Regions from separate parts of the Variovorax sp. RCC_210 genome, predicted to be linked through region 1. Evidence: riboswitches for the same ligand, from Rfam matches in the RefSeq annotation. Region 1 holds a riboswitch; the other holds the start of a gene.
What was found. A riboswitch is a leader RNA that binds a small molecule or an ion and turns the genes downstream of it on or off. The one in region 1 is predicted to bind cobalamin.
Positions count from the first base shown of each region.

Region 2: another riboswitch for cobalamin. It lies ahead of AB6807_RS03890 (TonB-dependent receptor domain-containing protein); the one in region 1 lies ahead of AB6807_RS25970 (TonB-dependent receptor).

Region 1 is NZ_JBFUPJ010000010.1:247,947-256,319, forward strand. Features, by position in the region: gene cobW (cobalamin biosynthesis protein CobW) at 1-851, opposite strand, end outside; gene AB6807_RS25955 (energy-coupling factor ABC transporter permease) at 1,018-1,695, opposite strand; gene AB6807_RS25960 (PepSY domain-containing protein) at 1,742-2,077, opposite strand; gene AB6807_RS25965 (PepSY domain-containing protein) at 1,996-3,285, opposite strand; gene AB6807_RS25970 (TonB-dependent receptor) at 3,308-5,332, opposite strand; cobalamin riboswitch at 5,652-5,933, opposite strand; gene AB6807_RS25975 (hypothetical protein) at 5,971-6,258, opposite strand; gene AB6807_RS25980 (hypothetical protein) at 6,441-6,845, shown strand; gene ybaL (YbaL family putative K(+) efflux transporter) at 6,893-8,373, opposite strand, start outside.
Region 2 is NZ_JBFUPJ010000001.1:785,128-793,500, reverse strand. Features, by position in the region: gene AB6807_RS03910 (FecCD family ABC transporter permease) at 1-341, opposite strand, end outside; gene AB6807_RS03905 (ABC transporter substrate-binding protein) at 338-1,219, opposite strand; gene AB6807_RS03900 (bifunctional adenosylcobinamide kinase/adenosylcobinamide-phosphate guanylyltransferase) at 1,216-1,818, opposite strand; gene AB6807_RS03895 (cobyrinate a,c-diamide synthase) at 1,802-3,271, opposite strand; gene AB6807_RS03890 (TonB-dependent receptor domain-containing protein) at 3,256-5,184, opposite strand; cobalamin riboswitch at 5,270-5,539, opposite strand; gene AB6807_RS03885 (ClcB-like voltage-gated chloride channel protein) at 5,596-7,317, shown strand; gene AB6807_RS03880 (DUF904 domain-containing protein) at 7,443-7,667, shown strand; gene AB6807_RS03875 (cell division protein ZapA) at 7,664-8,023, shown strand; gene AB6807_RS03870 (sulfite exporter TauE/SafE family protein) at 8,315-8,373, shown strand, end outside.

The DNA of each region.
Region 1 (8,373 bases):
TCGACCAGCGTGTTCAGCACGGCCAGCAGGCTGTCGCGGTCCACCGGCGGCAGCTCGATGACGAGCGAGTCGAACTCGTCGTGGTCGTGCTCTTCCTCGTGGTCGTGGTGGCTTTCGCGCAGGTGGATGGTGGCTTCGGCCGCGCGGCCCTGGCCCAGCAGCAGCGCGAGCGGCAGCCGGCCTTCGGTGGCGGCGACGATCTTGACCTCGGGCGGCAGCTCTTCGCGCACGAGCGCCTCGACCTGCGCGCGCGTGGCGTCGTCCATCAGGTCGGTCTTGTTGAGCACCACCAGGTCGGCGGCCGAGAGCTGGTCTTCGAACAGCTCGTGCAGCGGCGACTCGTGGTCGAGGTTGGGGTCGGCGCGGCGGGCCTCGTCGACGGCGGCGGGGTTCTCGGCGAACTGGCCCGAGGCCGCGGCGGGGCCGTCGACCATGGTGACCACCGAATCGACGGTGAAGATGTTGGCGATGTCCGGCCACTGGAAGGCCTGCACCAGCGGCTTGGGCAGGGCCAGGCCCGAGGTTTCGATGATCACCGCGTCGATGTCGCCGCGGCGCTCGGCCAGTTGCAGCATCACGGGCAGGAACTCTTCCTGCACGGTGCAGCAGACGCAGCCGTTGGCCAGCTCGTACAGCGCGCCTTCGCGCTCGTTGCCTTCGTCGTCGCAGCCGATGCCGCAGCCGCGGAGAATTTCGCCGTCGATGCCGAGCTCGCCGAACTCGTTGACGATCACCGCGATGCGGCGGCCCTCGGCGTTGCCGAGGATGTGGCGCAGCAGCGTGGTCTTGCCGCTGCCGAGGAAGCCCGTGACGATGGTGACGGGGATCTTGGCGTTGCTTGCTTGTGTCATGGGAGAAGGTCTTTCAGGTGGCTCGGGTCGCGGAGGGTTTCCGCGGCACGGCGATGAATGGCAAGAGCGCCCGCGGCAGTCGCCGGGGGCGCCCTCGAGAAGAGGAACGGTCAGCTTCGAAATGTCAGCTTCGAAATGTCAGCTTCGAAGGGTCAGCTTCGACGGGTCAGACCGCGCTGTACAGCCGGCGCTCGACAAAGACCGAGCCCTGCAGGCGGCGCCAGCCCTTGGCCGCGGCCAGCACGCCCAGGTCGACCAGCGGCTCGACCAGCACGACCGTCATGTAGGCGGCGCCGAAGCTGGCGATCTGGCCCAGGTTTTCGAGCCCCATGCCGCGACCGTACAGCGCCCAGAAGCCGACCCACACCACGATGCCGCCCTGGTAGGCCACCGACAGCTTGAAGGCCTGCTGGTAGCTCAGGTCCACATAGGCCACGTTCTTCGGAATGATGCGGCGCGCCAGCGCGGCGGTGGCGAACAGCGGCACCAGCAAAGTGGTGACGTTCATGCCGAACTGGGGAATGTCCTGCGGCTCGAAGAACAGGCCCTGGATGAGCAGGCCGCCCGCCAGCCCGATGGCCGCGGGCGCCAGCCCGAACACCAGCAGCAGCGTGGTGCCCAGGATCAGGTGCACCTCCGACACGCCCACCGGGTGGTGCGGCAGCACCTCGAAGAAGCAGAACACCAGCGCCACGGCAATGGCCGAGCGCAGCGCCAGGCCGGCAAGGCCCTCTTTCACGGCGGTGTCGAAGGCCACCTTGCCCGTGTAGGCAAGTGCTGCGGCCGCCGTGGCGTAGCTGAGAAAAATCTTGGTTCCGTCGACGAGACCGGGTTCGATGTGCATCACGCACCTCCTGTAATGCACCGCAGTGCGAAAGTTGATTGTTCGTTCATGGGCTGGCTTGCGCAAGCCCCTTCGAGGCGGCGGCCGGCCCGGGCTTGCGCCGCAGCCGGCGCCAGCCGATCACCACGCCGCTGGCCGAGGCCACCGTGCCGACGATGGACAGCAGCCACACCACCAGGTCCCAGGCCGGCCGGTGCTGGATGAGCCAGGGAAAGTCCAGGCTGTGCGCCGCGTTGAAGAGCCAGCGGCGCAGGCGCGAATTGGCGTCGTTGCTGCCCGCGACCTGACCGCTGGCGGGGTCTATGTAGACCCAGCTGCGCGCCGGGTCGTCGACTCCACGCGCCACACGGGCAGCACGCGCTCGCGGTGGTGGCCGTACCAGTGGAAGTCTTCCCGGGTCTGCAGCACGGCCAGCGTCACGGGGGCGCCGGGCCGCAGGCGCGCGGCGGCACGCCGTATTTCTTCCTTGCCGAACGACGCGGGCGCACCTGTGGCGGCATCAACGACGCGCACGCGCGCCCTGGCGTCGCGCAGCTGCAGCAGCGGCCTGCCGTCGAACCACAGCAGCACGGCCTCGCGCGCGGCGGCGTCGCCCTCTTCCGTCGGCAACACGGCCGGCGGCCACGCCAACGCCGGCGTGCCGGCCCCGGTGTAGCGCGCCATGGCCGCCGCGTCGAGCGGCCCGCGCTGGAACCAGCCATTGGGGTTCATCGACAGCCAGCCGCTGATGATCCAGGTGAGCACGAAGAAGCCGCCGACCAGACCGGCGATGTGGTGCCAGGCCATCCAGCCCGAATAAGGCGTGACCGCGCCATTGCGAAACCGCCGCCGCAGGCGCACCCGCAGGATGCCGATGACGATGCCCGTGACCGCCGACACGATGCACGCCGCCGACAGCCACACCACCACCTCGTGCCACAGCGGCGGGTCGGCGCGCAGCGGCGTGAAGTAGATCCAGTGCGGCACCGAGCCCAGCCAGTTCCAGAAGCGCTCCGAGCGCGTGGTGTCGCGCACCACCTCGCCATTGCGCTGCGACACGTACAGCTCGGTGCCGGCCGCGTCGTTCAGCGCGATGCGGTGCAGCGGGCGCAGCGGGTTCAGGCCCTGCGGCACGGTCCACTGGTCGCGCTCCAGCGTCTCGGCCCAGTGCACGTTCGCGTCGTCCGGGTGGCCGGAGAAGGCGCGCGCGATGGCCTCGGCCTGCGCGGCATCGACCGGGCCGGGCACCTGGCCGTCGCGCGCCGACACCGTGTGCCGCCCGCCGCGCGCATCGACGATGCGCCACACCGGCCCCGCGTCGCTGCCGGCCTGCATCTCCAGCCCGATGCGACGCGGCTGCAGGGCGCGCACGTCCTCCGGCAGCACCTGCAGCGCGGCCATGGGCGACACCTGCGCCTGCTCGAAGCGCAAGGGCGCGAGCCCGGCCAGTCGCTCTTCGTCGGTGAGGTTCGGGTAGCCCACGTACATCATCACCACGCCCGAGACGAACCACATGACGAACAGCAGGCAGCCGCCGATGCCCAGCCACCGGTGCGTCCAGTAGAGCCAGTGCCGGATGCGCGGCCAGGCGCGGCGCCAGATGGATGTCATGCGGAAGTCATTCGGTCGTCGCTCAGAAGTTGACCAGCGCCGACAGCTCGAACGAACGCGGCCGGCCCAGCAGCCACTGGTTGCCGCTGTTGGAGAACGACACCGGGTACTTGCGGTCGGCCAGGTTGTAGGCGCGCAGCGCCAGCTTGAGCGACGGGTTGGCCTGCCAGCTCACCGAGGCGTCGGCCACGGTGTACGAGCCGATCTTGCGCGTGTTGGCCGTATCGACCTGGCGCGGGCCCACGTAGCGCACGCCGAAAGCGGCCTCCCACTGCGGGCGAAAGCGCCAGCCGAGCCACAGGTTGGCCGCCTCTTCGGGCACGCCCATGGGCGTGTTGCCCGCGCGCGAGACCAGCCTGCCGTTCACCACCTCGTTGAAGTCGTCGTAGCGCGCGCGCAGCTTGGCCACGTTGGCTTCCAGTTTCAGCGTGGGCGTGAGCGCCAGGTCGAGCGTGGCCTCGATGCCTTCGGACGACTGCTGGCCGACCTGCTGCGTCTTGCTCGGGTCGTTCGCGTCGCGCGACAGCAGCTTGTTCTTCTCGATGCGGTAGGCCGCCACCGTCCAGGCGCCGCGGCTGTCGGCCAGCTGGCGCTTGTAGCCGACCTCCACCTGCCTGCCCGTGCTGAGCTCGAAGGGCACCTGCGTGGCCGAAGTGCTGATGAGCGAGGTCAGCGGATCGGCCGCGCGCGCCACCTGGGCGTAGAACGACTGCGTGGCATCGGGCGCGTACACCACGCCGAGGCGGCCGGTGGCGTACTCGAAGGTCTTGCCCAGGCTGTTGGCGGCGTTCTGCAGGTCGGCGCGCGCGACCTTGGCGTGGTCCCAGCGCAGGCTGCCCACCACCGACCACTGCTCGTTGAAGGCCAGCTTGTCTTCGGTGAAGAAGGCGTAGGTGTCGGTCTTGGTCTTGTAGCGCGGCAGGTAGGCCACGGGCGACGCGTAATAGCCGGGGTTGAAGGTGAACGGGTCCACCACCGAGCGGCCGCCGAAGGGCGTGTCGCTGGTGTTCAGGAAGTCGATGCGGTTCACGTCGAAGCCCGCCAGCACCTGGTTGGCCAGGCCGAACAGCCGGTGCTTCACGGTCACGTCGGTGCGGTTGCCGACCTGCTCCTGGTCGTGGCCGATTTCGAGGTAGTCGCCGCGCGTCACGCGGCGCGTGGTGGCGTTGAAGGTGTAGGTCTCGCTGTTGCGCCAGTGGCGCTTGCTCTCCAGGCGGTAGAGGTGGTTGCGCACCGTCACGGCGTCGTTGGGCGTCCATTGCGCGTCGAGCCGGGTCCACTTGTCGCGGTACTTGATCTCGGCGTCGTCGAGGTTGTAGTTCTGGCGCAGCGTCTGGCTGCTCAGGCGCCCGTCGATCAGCGGCACGCCGTAGTAGCGCTGCGGCGTCTGCCGGCCTTCGTCGTGCGACAGCGTGAACTGCAGCTGCGGCGACACGTCGAGCCGCACGGCCGCGCCCACGGCCAGGCTCTCGGCCTCGCCGCGCTGCATGAAGCCGTCGGTGGCGCGGTGGCTGATGTCGAAGCGGTACGAGAGCTTGTCGTTGATGGCCCCGCCGCTGCCGAAGGCAACCTGGCGCGTGGCGTCGGAGCCCAGCGTGACGAGCGCCTCGTTCTGGATGGGGCCGCGCGTGGGCTTCTTTGGCACCACGTTGATGGCGCCACCGATGGCGCCTTCGCCGTACATCACCGAGGCCGCGCCGCGCAGCACCTCGATGCGGTCGACCGACCAGGTGTCGAAGGGAAAGGTGACGGTGCCCGCGCCCGCGTACAGGCGCGTGCCGTCGAACAGCTGCATGACCGAGCCGTGGCCCGTGAAGCCGCGCGCGGCCATGGCGGTGCCGCCGTTGCCCGGCGCGGGCGAACCGGTGATGCCGGTGGCGCGGGTGGCCGCGTCGACCACCGACACGTCGCCGCGCGCGCGGATGGTGTCGCCCGTCAGCACCTCGATGCTGGCCGGCGTTTCCAGCGGCGTGAGGCCGAGCCGGCTGCCGGTGGCCGTGGGCTCGTCGATGGCCAGCGGCGCGTGGCGGTCGGCCTCGACGCGCACCGGGTTCAGGCTTTGGGCGCCGGTTGCTTCCGTTTGCGCAAAAGACGCGCCGGGAGCGAAAGCCAGACCCAGGCCCAGCCCCAATGAAATGCCTGAAATGTGCAAAAGGCGGGAAGGGCGCGAAAGGCGCGCCCGATGAAGCTGCGCACCCCTTCCCGCGCGATGCCGCGCCTGTGTCGTCCGACCCATGTGAGCTCTCCTCCGGCCTGCGTCCCCGCAGGCTCCCGACCGATGAAGGACGCAGCAGGGGAAAGGCGAAAGGGCTGCCACGGTGCGCGCGAGCGCCAAGCGGCGGGCCCGGACACGCACTCCCGCTGCGTCCGAAGGCGGTTGCGAAGGCCGGTATCCGGGCTTGCGGAGCGTCGTGGCGTGCCGAGTGGAAGCACACCGCGACCGAAACCCTCGCCTTCCCACGCCGAAGCGCAGTGACTGCCGAGCCCTCGATGAAGGGGCGCGTGCGTGAGGGTTTCCAGATCCGCTGACCGTTGCGGGGGCAGCGCAGGCATTGCCGCGTCATCGACGACGCGGCGCACCTGCTTCCCGTTTAACCCCTGGAGCCATGCGACATGGCGGGAGGGGCACCTTCGAACCGTGGTCTGGTGCGGTTAAGAAAAATTAACACACCAAAACCGGCGGAATTATAGGGAGCCGGGCTTTCCTTCGGGCCCGAACAGGCGCCGCATGACCGCCACGCCGGCCACCAGCGCGTTGGAGTAGCTGGTGTAGGGCTCGAGCGCGGCTTCGAGCGGAAGGTAGACGTGGGCGGGGGCGCCGGCTGTGCCCGCTGTGCCCGGTGTACCCGGCGTGCCAGGAATGGACGGGGCACCTGGCGCGGAGCCATCGTCCACCGCCTCCATCAGCACCCAATAGAACTCCCCCGCCTCCAGCTCATGGACGGTGAGCGCGATGTTTCTGGGGTTGGGCATGGGCGTGAAGGTGGGCTGCTGTACGTTGAATGGCTGGAGGACAGGTGCGGTTGACAGCTTCCGGGCTTCTCCTACAGAGCGGGCCCGTGGCGCGGCCTAAGGTTTTACACAGGGGGTGCCTGCGGTGACTGTGCGGTGACTGCGGCGGCTCCTCTCTCGCAAAAACCAACCCAGGAGGCAGCATGAAACCCTTCAGCCTTGACCCGAGCATGCGGGCGACCATCGGCGGCGCGTTCTACCCGACCGGCTATTCGATGGTGATGTTCCCCAAGCCCGAAGACGCCACCCGCGTCGGCCAGCAGCTGATCGATGGCGGCGTGAGCCGCGACGACATCTTCCTGCTGCCGCCGCAGGCCGTGCTCTCGCAGATTTCGCCGACGGTCGAACAGGCCGACGACCCGCTGCCCTCCGCCGGCACCGAAGGCGCCACCGTGCGCGCCTACACCAAGCTGGCGCGCGAAGGCCATGCCGCGCTTCTGGTGAAGACCGACGACAGCGACGCCGCCGAGCGGCTGATGGTGGCGGTGCGCACCGTGCCGTACGCCATTGCGCAGCGCTACCGGGCGCTGGTCATCGAAGACCTCTGAGGCCCTGGAGATCGAAGAGCGGCGCGGCGCCTGGGTCAACGCGAGGCTCAGGCCGGCACGGCCATGGCGACGGCACGCTGCACCACGTCGCGGGCCATGGCCTGCGCGAGTTCGTGTTCGCCGAGGAACACGGTGGCCGAAGTTTCCTGCGTCAGCAGCCGGGCCTCGTGCTCGTTGTGGCTGCGAATGACGGTCTGGATGGTGGGGTTCAGCGTGCGCGCGGTTTCCATCATCTGGCGCACGTTCATGGCGTCGGGCGTGGCCACCACCAGCACGCGGGCGCGCGCAATGTGGGCCTGGATGAGCACCGCCGGGTCGGCCGCGTCGCCCCACACCGCGGGCGTGCCCGCCTCGCGCAGCTTCTCGACCAGCTCGCGGTTCTGCTCGGCGACCACGTAGGGAATGTCATGCGCGTCCAGCTCCTGCGCAATGCGGCGCCCGACCCGGCCGTAGCCCACCAGCACCACCTGGCGGGACAGGTACTTGGCCTCGGTGGTCATCGGCAGTTCGGCCAGCGGGTCGTCGCGCGACTCCAGCCCGCGCGCGAACGACGAATGGGCGTGCAGCCATTTCTGCATCGGCGTGATCAGGCTGAACCACAGCGGGTTGGTGGCAATGGAGATGAGCGCGCCCGCCAGCACCAGGCTCTGCCCTTCCACCGGCAGCAGGCCGAGCGACACGCCAAGCCCGGCGAGGATGAACGAGAACTCCCCGATCTGCGCCAGGCTGGCGCTGACCGTGAGCGCCGTGCCCAGCGGGTAGCGAAACACCAGCACCAGCGCGCAGGCCGCAATCGACTTGCCCAGCACGATGACCAGCACCACCGCCAACACCTGCAGCGGCCGCTCGATGAGCACCGAGGGGTCGAACAGCATGCCCACCGACACGAAGAACAGCACGGCGAAGGCGTCGCGCAGCGGCAATGATTCTTGCGCGGCGCGGTGGCTGAACTCCGACTCGCGCATCACCATGCCGGCGAAGAAAGCGCCCAGCGCGAACGACACGCCGAACAGCGCCGCTGAGGCAAAGGCGATGCTCACGGCCGCGGCCACCACGCACAGCGTGAACAGCTCGCGCGAGCCGGTGCGCGTGACCTGCCAGAGAATCCACGGGAACACGCGGCGCCCGACCACGAGCATCAGCGCCACGAAGCCGCCGACCTGCAGCAGCGTGAGGCCCAGCGTTTGCCACAGCGGATCGGCCGGAGCGGCCTGGGCGTTGTGGCCGCCGAGCGTGCCGGCCAGCGGCGGCATGAGCACGAGCACCAGCACCATGGCCAGGTCTTCGACGACGAGCCAGCCGATGGCGATGCGCCCGGTGAAGGAATCGAGAATGCCCAGGCTTTCGAGCGCGCGCAGCAGCACGACGGTGCTGGCGACCGACAGCGCGAGCCCGAACACCAGCGCGGCCCCGGGGCTCCAGCCCCACCACATGGCGAGGCCGCCGCCGAGCAGCGTGGCCACGGCGATCTGCGCGAGCGCGCCCGGCAGCGCGATCTTGCGCACCGCCAGGAGGTCGTCGAGTGAAA
Region 2 (8,373 bases), on a different contig from region 1:
CCGCCGAACATCAGCAGCGCCACCGCCACGCCCAGCGACGCGCCCGACGCGCTGCCCAGCAGGTACGGGTCGGCCAGCGGGTTGCGGAACAGGCCCTGCGCCACCGCGCCCGCCAGGCCCAGCAGCGCGCCGGCGAGCCACGCGCCCAGCGTGCGCGGCAGGCGGATGTCCCACACGATCTGCAGCGCCACCGGGTCGTGCCGCGCCGACAGCAGGCTTTCGAAACCCGTGCTGCCGATGCCCAGGCCCAGCAGCACCAGCGCGGCGCCCAGCACCAGCAGGCCGGCGCCCAGCAGCAGCACGCGTTGCAGGTGGGCCGTGTGCCTGGCGGCCGCGTTCACCGCGGGCCCTTCGCGCCCTGCTCGGCGATGCACTGCGCCATCAGCCGCGCGGCCTCGTCCATGCGCGGGCCGGGGCGCACGAGCACGTCGGACTGCTCGGCGCTGAAGCGGCAGATGCGCCCTTCGCGCACCGCGCGAATGCCGGCCCAGCCGGGGCGCTGCTCCAGCCCCTGCGCGCTGCGCACGCTGACCATGATGAGGTCGGGGTTGGCGCGCACCACGTACTCGGGGTTGAGCTTGGGGAACGGGCCGAGCGCGGCCGGCACGATGTTCTTCACGCCCAGGCGCGCCAGCGTCTCGCCGATGAACGACGACTCGCCCGCCGCGTAAGGTGCGTTGTTCACCTCGAAATACACGCGCAGGCCCCTGGCGCTCGCGGGCAGCGACTGCGCGGCCGCCGACACGCTGGCGTCGATCACGCGCCACACCCGGGGCGCGTCGTGCGTGCCCAGCACCTGGTCGAGCTTGTCGAGCACGCGCCGCACGTCGGCATGGTTCTTCGGCTCGAGCACCAGCACCTTCACGCCCAGCGCCTCCAGCCGCTGCGTGACGCGCGACGACTTGGCCAGCAGCACCGCGTCGGGCTTCAGCGCGACGATGGCCTCCACGTTGGGGTCGAGCCCGCCGCCGACCTGCGGCAGCGCCTTCACCTGCTCGGGAGAATTCGAATAGCGGTCGATGCCCACCAGCCGGTTGCAGGCGCCCAGCGCGCACACCGATTCGGTGAGCGACGGCAGCAGCGTGACGATGCGTTGCGGCGGCTGCGGCAGGCTGACGGTCACGCCGCGCTCGTCGACCACGTCGAGCGCATGCGCGGCCAGGGCGAACAGTGCCAGGCCCAGGGCGGCCAGCGTCGTGCGTGTCTTCTTCATGCTCATGTCGGTGCGGCGGGCGCTTTCAAGGTCAGGGGCAGGCCTGCGGCCATCAGCGTCACGCGGTCGCACACGGCGGCCACTTCCTGGTTGAGGCGGCCGAGCGCGTCGACGAAGGCGCGCGTTTCGCGGCCCAGCGGGATCACGCCCAGCCCGATTTCGTTGCCCACCAGCACCACCGGGCCGCGCGCCTCGCGCAACGCCACCAGCAGCATCGCGATGTGCGCCGCGGGCGTGCGCGTGGCGGGCCGCGCAGCCTGGCTGGGCATGGGCATCATCAGGTTGGTGAGCCACAGCGTGAGGCAGTCGACCACCACCAGCGTCTCGGCCGTGCTCTGGGTGATGATGGCGCGCGCAAGCTCGATGGGCTCCTCGATGGTGCGCATGCCCGGCAGGCGCTCGGCGCGGTCGGCCTGGTGGCGCACGATGCGCTCGAGCATCTCGTCGTCGTAGGCCTGGGCTGTGGCGATCATCACGGCGCGGTGGCGCGGCGCGGCGGCGAGCCAGTCGAGCGCGCGCTGCTCACCGCGGCGCGACTTGCCGCTCTTCTGGCCGCCCAGGATGAACTCGTGCGTGGCGGTCTTCGGCTTATTCGACAGAGGCATGGCGCTCCAACTCGATGGGCATGGCGCTGAACAGGCGCGCAGTCGCTTCCGGGCTGGACGCGAACCACGCATGAAAGTAGCTGGCGCGCACGGGCCCGTGCACGTACAGCGCCTCGCCGCCGCGTGCGCCCACGGCCTGGGTCAGGCCGGGCCGCGCGGTGTGGGCGACGGGCGCCAGCGGCGTGTCGCACAGCGAATAGTGGAAGGTGTGGCCGCGCAATGTGTGCGCGCCCAGCGTGAGCTGCTGCGGGCCGAGGCCGGCGAGCCGCTTCTGCATGGTGACCTTGCCGGGCAGCAGGCCCCACATGCGGTGCGCACGCGCGCCATTCGGGGTGCCATCAGGGGTGCCATTCGGGGTGCCATCTTGCGTGGCAAGCTCGTCGAACAGCGCCATCATGCCGCCGCACTCGGCCCACACCGGCTTGCCAGCCGCGGCATGCGCGGCGAGCGCCTCGCGCAGCGGTGCGCAGGCCGACAGCGCCTCGGCGTGCAGCTCGGGATAGCCGCCGGGCAGCCACACGGCATCGCAGGCGGGCAAGCCGTCGCCCGCGAGCGGAGAAAAAAACGACAGCCGCGCCCCCAGCGACGCCAGCACGTCGAGGTTGGCGGGGTAGATGAAGGAGAAGGCCGCATCGCGCGCAATGGCGATGGTGCGGCCGGCGAGCAAGGGCGGCACGGCGTGCGCCTCTTCAGTCTCGTGCGCAGTTTCGGGCTCGGGCGCCCCGAAGCTCGCCTGCGGAAGCTGCGATGTCTGCAGCCGGCCGAGCGGCGTGTCGGCCAGCACGTCGGCCACGGCATCGAGCCGCGCCATCGCATCGCCGAGCTCGGTCGCCAGCACCAGCCCCAGGTGGCGCTCTGGCAGCGTGAAGCCCGCGTCGCGCGGCAACGCACCCATCCATTGCGCGGGCTCGCGCAGCGCGTCTTTCAGCATGCCCGCATGCCGCTCGCTGGCGACACGGTTGGCCAGCACGCCGGCCCACGGCAGGCCGGGGCGAAAGTTCTGCAGGCCGTAGGCCAGCGCGCCGAAGGTGCCGGCCATGGCGTGCGCGTCGATCACGGCCAGCACCGGCAGGCCGAAGCGCTCGGCCAGGTCGGCCGCGCTGGGCGTGCCGTCGAACAGGCCCATCACGCCCTCGACGATCAGCAGGTCGCACTCGGCCGCGGCGGCGCGCAGGCGCGCGCGGCAGTCGGCCTCGCCGGTCATCCAGAGGTCCAGCGAATGCACCGGCGCGCCGGTGGCCAGCGCCAGCCAGTGCGGGTCCAGGAAATCGGGCCCGCACTTGAAGGCCCGCACGCGGCGGCCCTGGCGGGCGTGCAGCCGCGCGAGCGCGGCGGCAACGGTGGTCTTGCCCTGCCCCGAGGCAGGGGCGGCCACCAGCACCGCGGCGCAGGTGAGCGCCGCGGCACCGGAGATGCCGTGGGTTTGCGAAGCTTGGTTTACTGAGGCGTCCACTTGAGGCCGACGTACGCGGTGCGGCCTGCATTGGCGTACAGCCGCGCGTACTGGTAGTCCTTGTTGCCCACATTGTCGACGCGCGCCACCAGGTTCAGGTCGCGGGTGATCTTGGTGCTGGCCGACAGGTTCAGCAGCGTGTAGCCGCCCAGCTTCACGGTGTTGGCCGTGTCGTCGTAGCGCTGGCTCGACGCCTGCACCTCGGCGCCCAGCGTCCAGCCCGCCACGCGCCAGTCGGCGCCCACGGTGCCGTGGCGCTTGGCGCGGCGCGCGAGCAGGTTGCCGGTGGACACGTCCTTCGGGTCCTGGATGTCGAACGAAGCGCGCAGCGTGACGTCGCCCAGGCGCTGGCTGGCCGACAGCGTGGCGCCCTGCAGCGTGGCGCGGCTCACGTTGGTGTAGCAGCCGAACGCCGAGGCGCAGCCCTTGGCGGTGCCCACGAAGTTGATCAGGTCGCGCACGCGGTTGCGGTACACCACGATGCCGGCGGTGGTGTCGGCCTGGGCGTAGTTCAGGCCCAGCTCCACGTTCTGGCTGCGTTCGGGGCGCAGCGTGCCCACGCCGTATTCGCTGAAGCGCTGGTACAGCGTCGGTACGCGAAACGCCGTGCCGGCCGAGGCGCTGAAGCGCAGCGCCGGGGTGATGGCGTAGCCGTACGCGGCGCTGCCGGTGGTCTTGCCGCCGAACTCGCTGTCCTTGTCGTGGCGCGCATGCAGCTGCAGCGAATGCGGGCCCTGCACGAAGCCGTAGCCCAGCGACAAAGCGTCCTGCGCGCGGTCGCGCGAGAGCAGCTTCGACGAGGTGGTGGGCGCGTTTTCGAGCGCGTCTTCGCGGCGCTCGAAGGTGGCCGTCACCAGGTGCGGGCCGAAGCGGAACTCGTTCTGGAACAGGTAGCCGCGCAGGTTGGTCTGCGTGCGGTAGAACGACGGCTGCGTCTTGTAGACCGACTGCGAGTCGGTCACCTGCACGCGGGTGCTGTAGATCTCGTTCCACTTCGACGACCAGGTCAGCCCGGCGGTGCGCAGCGTGTTGTTGGAGATGTCGTTGGCGAACAGGATGGGGAGCCTGGTCCGGTACGACACGCTGGCGTCGTAGCCCGCGCTGATGTCGCTTGCGAGCAGCGTGGCGTCCAGGCGCTGGTCGGGCGTGAGCTGGAAGCCCAGCTTCAGGTTGCCCGAGGTGCTGTGGTAGCCGTCGCGGTCGGGGCTGGTGAAGCCGTCCTTGCTGACGGTGCGCTTGTCCACGGGCTGCACGTTGAAGCCCTTGCTCTCTTCGTGCTCGACGCCGAACGAGTAGTCGAGCAGGCCCGACTTGCCGCTCACGCCGCCTTCGATCTTGCGCAGCCCCTTGCTGCCGAAGCCGATGCCCGCGTAGGGGCGCACGCCCTCTTCGCCGCGCTTGGTGAACAGCTGGATCACGCCGCCGATGGCGTCCGAGCCGTACACGGCGGCGGCCGGGCCGCGCAGCACTTCGATGCGGTCGATCTGCGACAGCGGAATGCCTTCCCAGCCGGCGCCGCCGGTGGATTGCGAGTCGATGCGCACGCCGTCGAGGTACACGGCGGTGAAGCGCGTTTCCGCACCACGGATGAACAGGCTGGTGGTGTTGCCCACGCCGCCGTTGCGCGTGATCTCGATGCCGGGCACGCGCGCGAGCACGTCGGCAACGCCGGTGGCGCCGCTGCGCTCGATGGTCTGGCGGTCGATGACCGACACGTCGCCCACCAGTTCGGACAGCGCCTGCGGCGTGCGGTTGGCCGTGACCACCGTTTCGCTCAGGGCCGCGGCCTCCTGGGCATGGGCCGGGCCGCCGAAGGCGGAAGCCAGCGCCACCACCATCGGCAAAGGCAGGCAGGCGAAGCGAACACGGCGCGCGGGTGCGCGGCCGCTGGAAAAGCAAGCGTGGGAAATCATTGAATGGACCGAACGAACGTCTATACCCCTCGCCGGCCTCCCGCCAGCGCCATGGGCACCATGGTCGCCTCATGCGTGTTGCGCATGCGGCGGCCGCCTTGTTGGCCGGTATCCGGGCTGGCAGAGCACCCCTCGCCGCCTTCCCAGGCACCTGTTTCAGGGCGCCCAGTGGCTTGGATGGAAGGGGGTGGCGCCTTGCGGCGCCGTCTGCTTGACCGTTGCGGGGGCAGCGCAGGTGGCTTCGGCCATGTTCCGACCTGCGTGAACGCGAAGGTCGGGCGGGCTTTGACTCCTGCTTCCCGTTGAACTGCGCCGTGCGAACCACGCCGCGAGCACCAACGGGCGGCATTTTAGGCCCTGCGGACTCGTCTTTAAGTCGAAAGTTGCGCCCCGCCGCTAACATCGGCCGCCATGATGCGGCCTGCCTCGGTGTTCCTGAATCTTCGTTCGGCGTTGCAGCGCCTCTTTGGTGTTTCCGGCTGGCAATCGATGCTGCTGTGGTCGATCGTGGCGGGGCTGCTCGGCACGCTGGCCACCGAGCTCTTTCGCGCGGCGCTCTACCACTTCGAGCACTTGCTGCTCGGCCCCGGCGAAGGGCTGGTGGCCATGGCCAGGCACCTGCCGTGGTGGGCGCGCGTGGCCTGCCCCACGCTCGGCGGGCTGGTGGCGGGCCTGCTGCTGGTGGCGGCACGGCGCGTGGCGGTGCGCAGCGCCACCTCCGACTACATGGAAGCCATCGTGCTCGGCGACGGGCGCATTCCGGTGGCGCAGACGCTGGTGCGCAGCGCCTCGTCGCTGGTGAGCATCGGCACGGGCGGCTCCATCGGGCGCGAAGGCTCGATGGTGCAGCTCGCCGCGCTGGCCGCGTCGCTGCTGGGGCGGGTGTTCCGCTTTCCTGCCGAGCGGCTGCGGCTGCTGGTGGCCTGCGGCGCGGCGGCGGGGCTCACCGCCGCCTACAACGCGCCCATCGCGGGTGCCTTCTTCGTCGCGGAAATCGTGCTGGGCTCCATCGCGATGGAAAGCGTGGGGCCGATCATCATCGCCTCGGTGGTCGCCAACGTCGCGATGCGCGCGCTGCCCGGCTACCAGCCGCCGTATGCAATGCCGGCCTTTCCTGAAACGCACGGCACCGAGGTCGTGCTGTTCTGCGTGCTCGGGGTGCTGCTCGGGTTCGCGGCCATCGGCTTCCTGCGCGCGCTGCAGGGCAGCCGCGCGCTGTTCTCGCGGCTGCCGCTGGCGCTGCCGTGGCGGCTGGCGCTGGGCGGGCTGCTGATGGGCGCCATCTCCGTGCCCATGCCCGAGGTGTGGGGCAACGGCTACAGCATCGTCAACGGCGTGCTGCACACGCCGTGGCCGTGGACGCTCATTGCGCTGGTGCTGGTCGCGAAGCTCGCCGCCACGCTGGCCACGGCCGGTTCGGGCGCGGTGGGCGGCGTGTTCACGCCGGCGCTGTTCTTCGGCTGCATGGTGGGCGCGCTTTTCGGCCAGGGGGTGCAGGCGCTGTGGCCGGCCGCCACGTCGGCACCGTTCGCCTACGCCATCGTCGGCATGGGCGCGTTCCTGGCGGGCGCCACGCAGGCACCTCTGATGGCGATATTGATGATCTTCGAGATGACGCTGAGCTACCAGGTCATGCTGCCGCTGATGGCGGCCAGCGTCATCGCGTACTTCGTGGCGCGCTCGGCCGACGCGGGGTCGATGTACGAGATCACGCTGCGGCGCAACGAGCAGCGCGACACGCAACTGCGCCTGCGCGGCCTGCACATGCGCGACCTGGCGCAACCGGCCGAAACGGTGGTCGGGCCCGAGGCCGACCGCGAGGCGATGAGCAAGCTCTTCCTGCAGCACCCGGTGAAGTACCTGTACGTGGTCGATGCCGGCAACCGCTACCTCGGCGTGGTGCCGCTCGCGGCGCTGGGCAGCGCGCCCGCCGAGACCAGCGCGGGCGCCCTGCTGTCGCAAGCCATCCTGCCTATCACCGCGGACACCGGGCTCGGCGAGGCGCTGCAGCGCTTTCTCGACCACCTGGGCGAGCGGCTGCCGCTCATCGAGAGCGCCGGCAACCCGGTGCTGCTGGGCGTGGTCGCCAAGAGCGCGTTGCTGGCCACCTACGTGCGGCTGAGCGAAGCCTGAAGACACCACGAAAGCACCGCGCAAGGTTTGATCGGCGGGCCGCAAAGCCGCAGAATCCGGAGCACGCCGGGCACCGCGCCCAGCCTCGGCAGGACCGCTTTCCCAGGAAACTACAATCGCCAACCATGCCCGCCTCCAGCCCCATCGACCAGATCGCCGAGCGCGTCGAACGCCTGCTTGTGCGTCACGAAGAGGTGCAGCGCACCAATGCGCTGTTGCAGGAACAGGTCGATGCGCTCACACGCGAACGCGACGCCCTGAAGTCGCGGCTCGCCGCGGCCCGCACGCGCCTCGATGCGCTGCTCGAACGGTTGCCGGCTGAACCACCTTCCGAAGATTCCCCCGCATGAAGCAGATTGAAGTACAGATCATGGGCCAGAGCTATTTGCTCGGCTGTCCCGATGGCGGCGAGGCGCAGCTGCGCGAAGCCGTCGACCGCGTGGACGCGGCCATGTGCAAGATCCGCGACGCCGGAAAAGTCAAGGCCCGCGACCGCATCGCGGTGCTGGCCTCGTTGAACCTGGCCTTCGACCTGGCCGCGCAACAGGCCACGCAACAGGCCTCCCCACAGGCCGCCGCGGCAGCGCCGGCCCCCGCGGTGACGGCCGCCGCCGACCCGCAAGCCAACGCCGAAGCCGACCCCAGGGCGGCCCAGCTCATTCAAAGACTCGATCAGGCCCTGGCCGGCGATGGACATTTGCTCTGAATGAGCGCGGCGGACACATACGGGGCGTAAAATCCGCCTTGTCTGCAGACGTGTCGGGCTTAATATTTCCTTGTTCCAATGCTCTCCGGAGCCGGGCTTGGTACATCGCTAGACGGGCGTGATCATCTCGCGTCAGATGAACCCGAAGTCTTGCTGCCCTCGCCCACCTGAACCCTGGTTCAGGATGCGGGTCCGGCACACCATCTGCAGACACCTTTTCCGGCCACGGCCCCCAGCACCAGTTGCTCGGGGCCGTTGCTTTTTCAAGCATCCGTTTTTTGCGACGCCGACGTGAACCTCTCCGCCCTGCTCGACCCCCTGCTCATCGCCGAACTCGCCGCCCTCGGCCT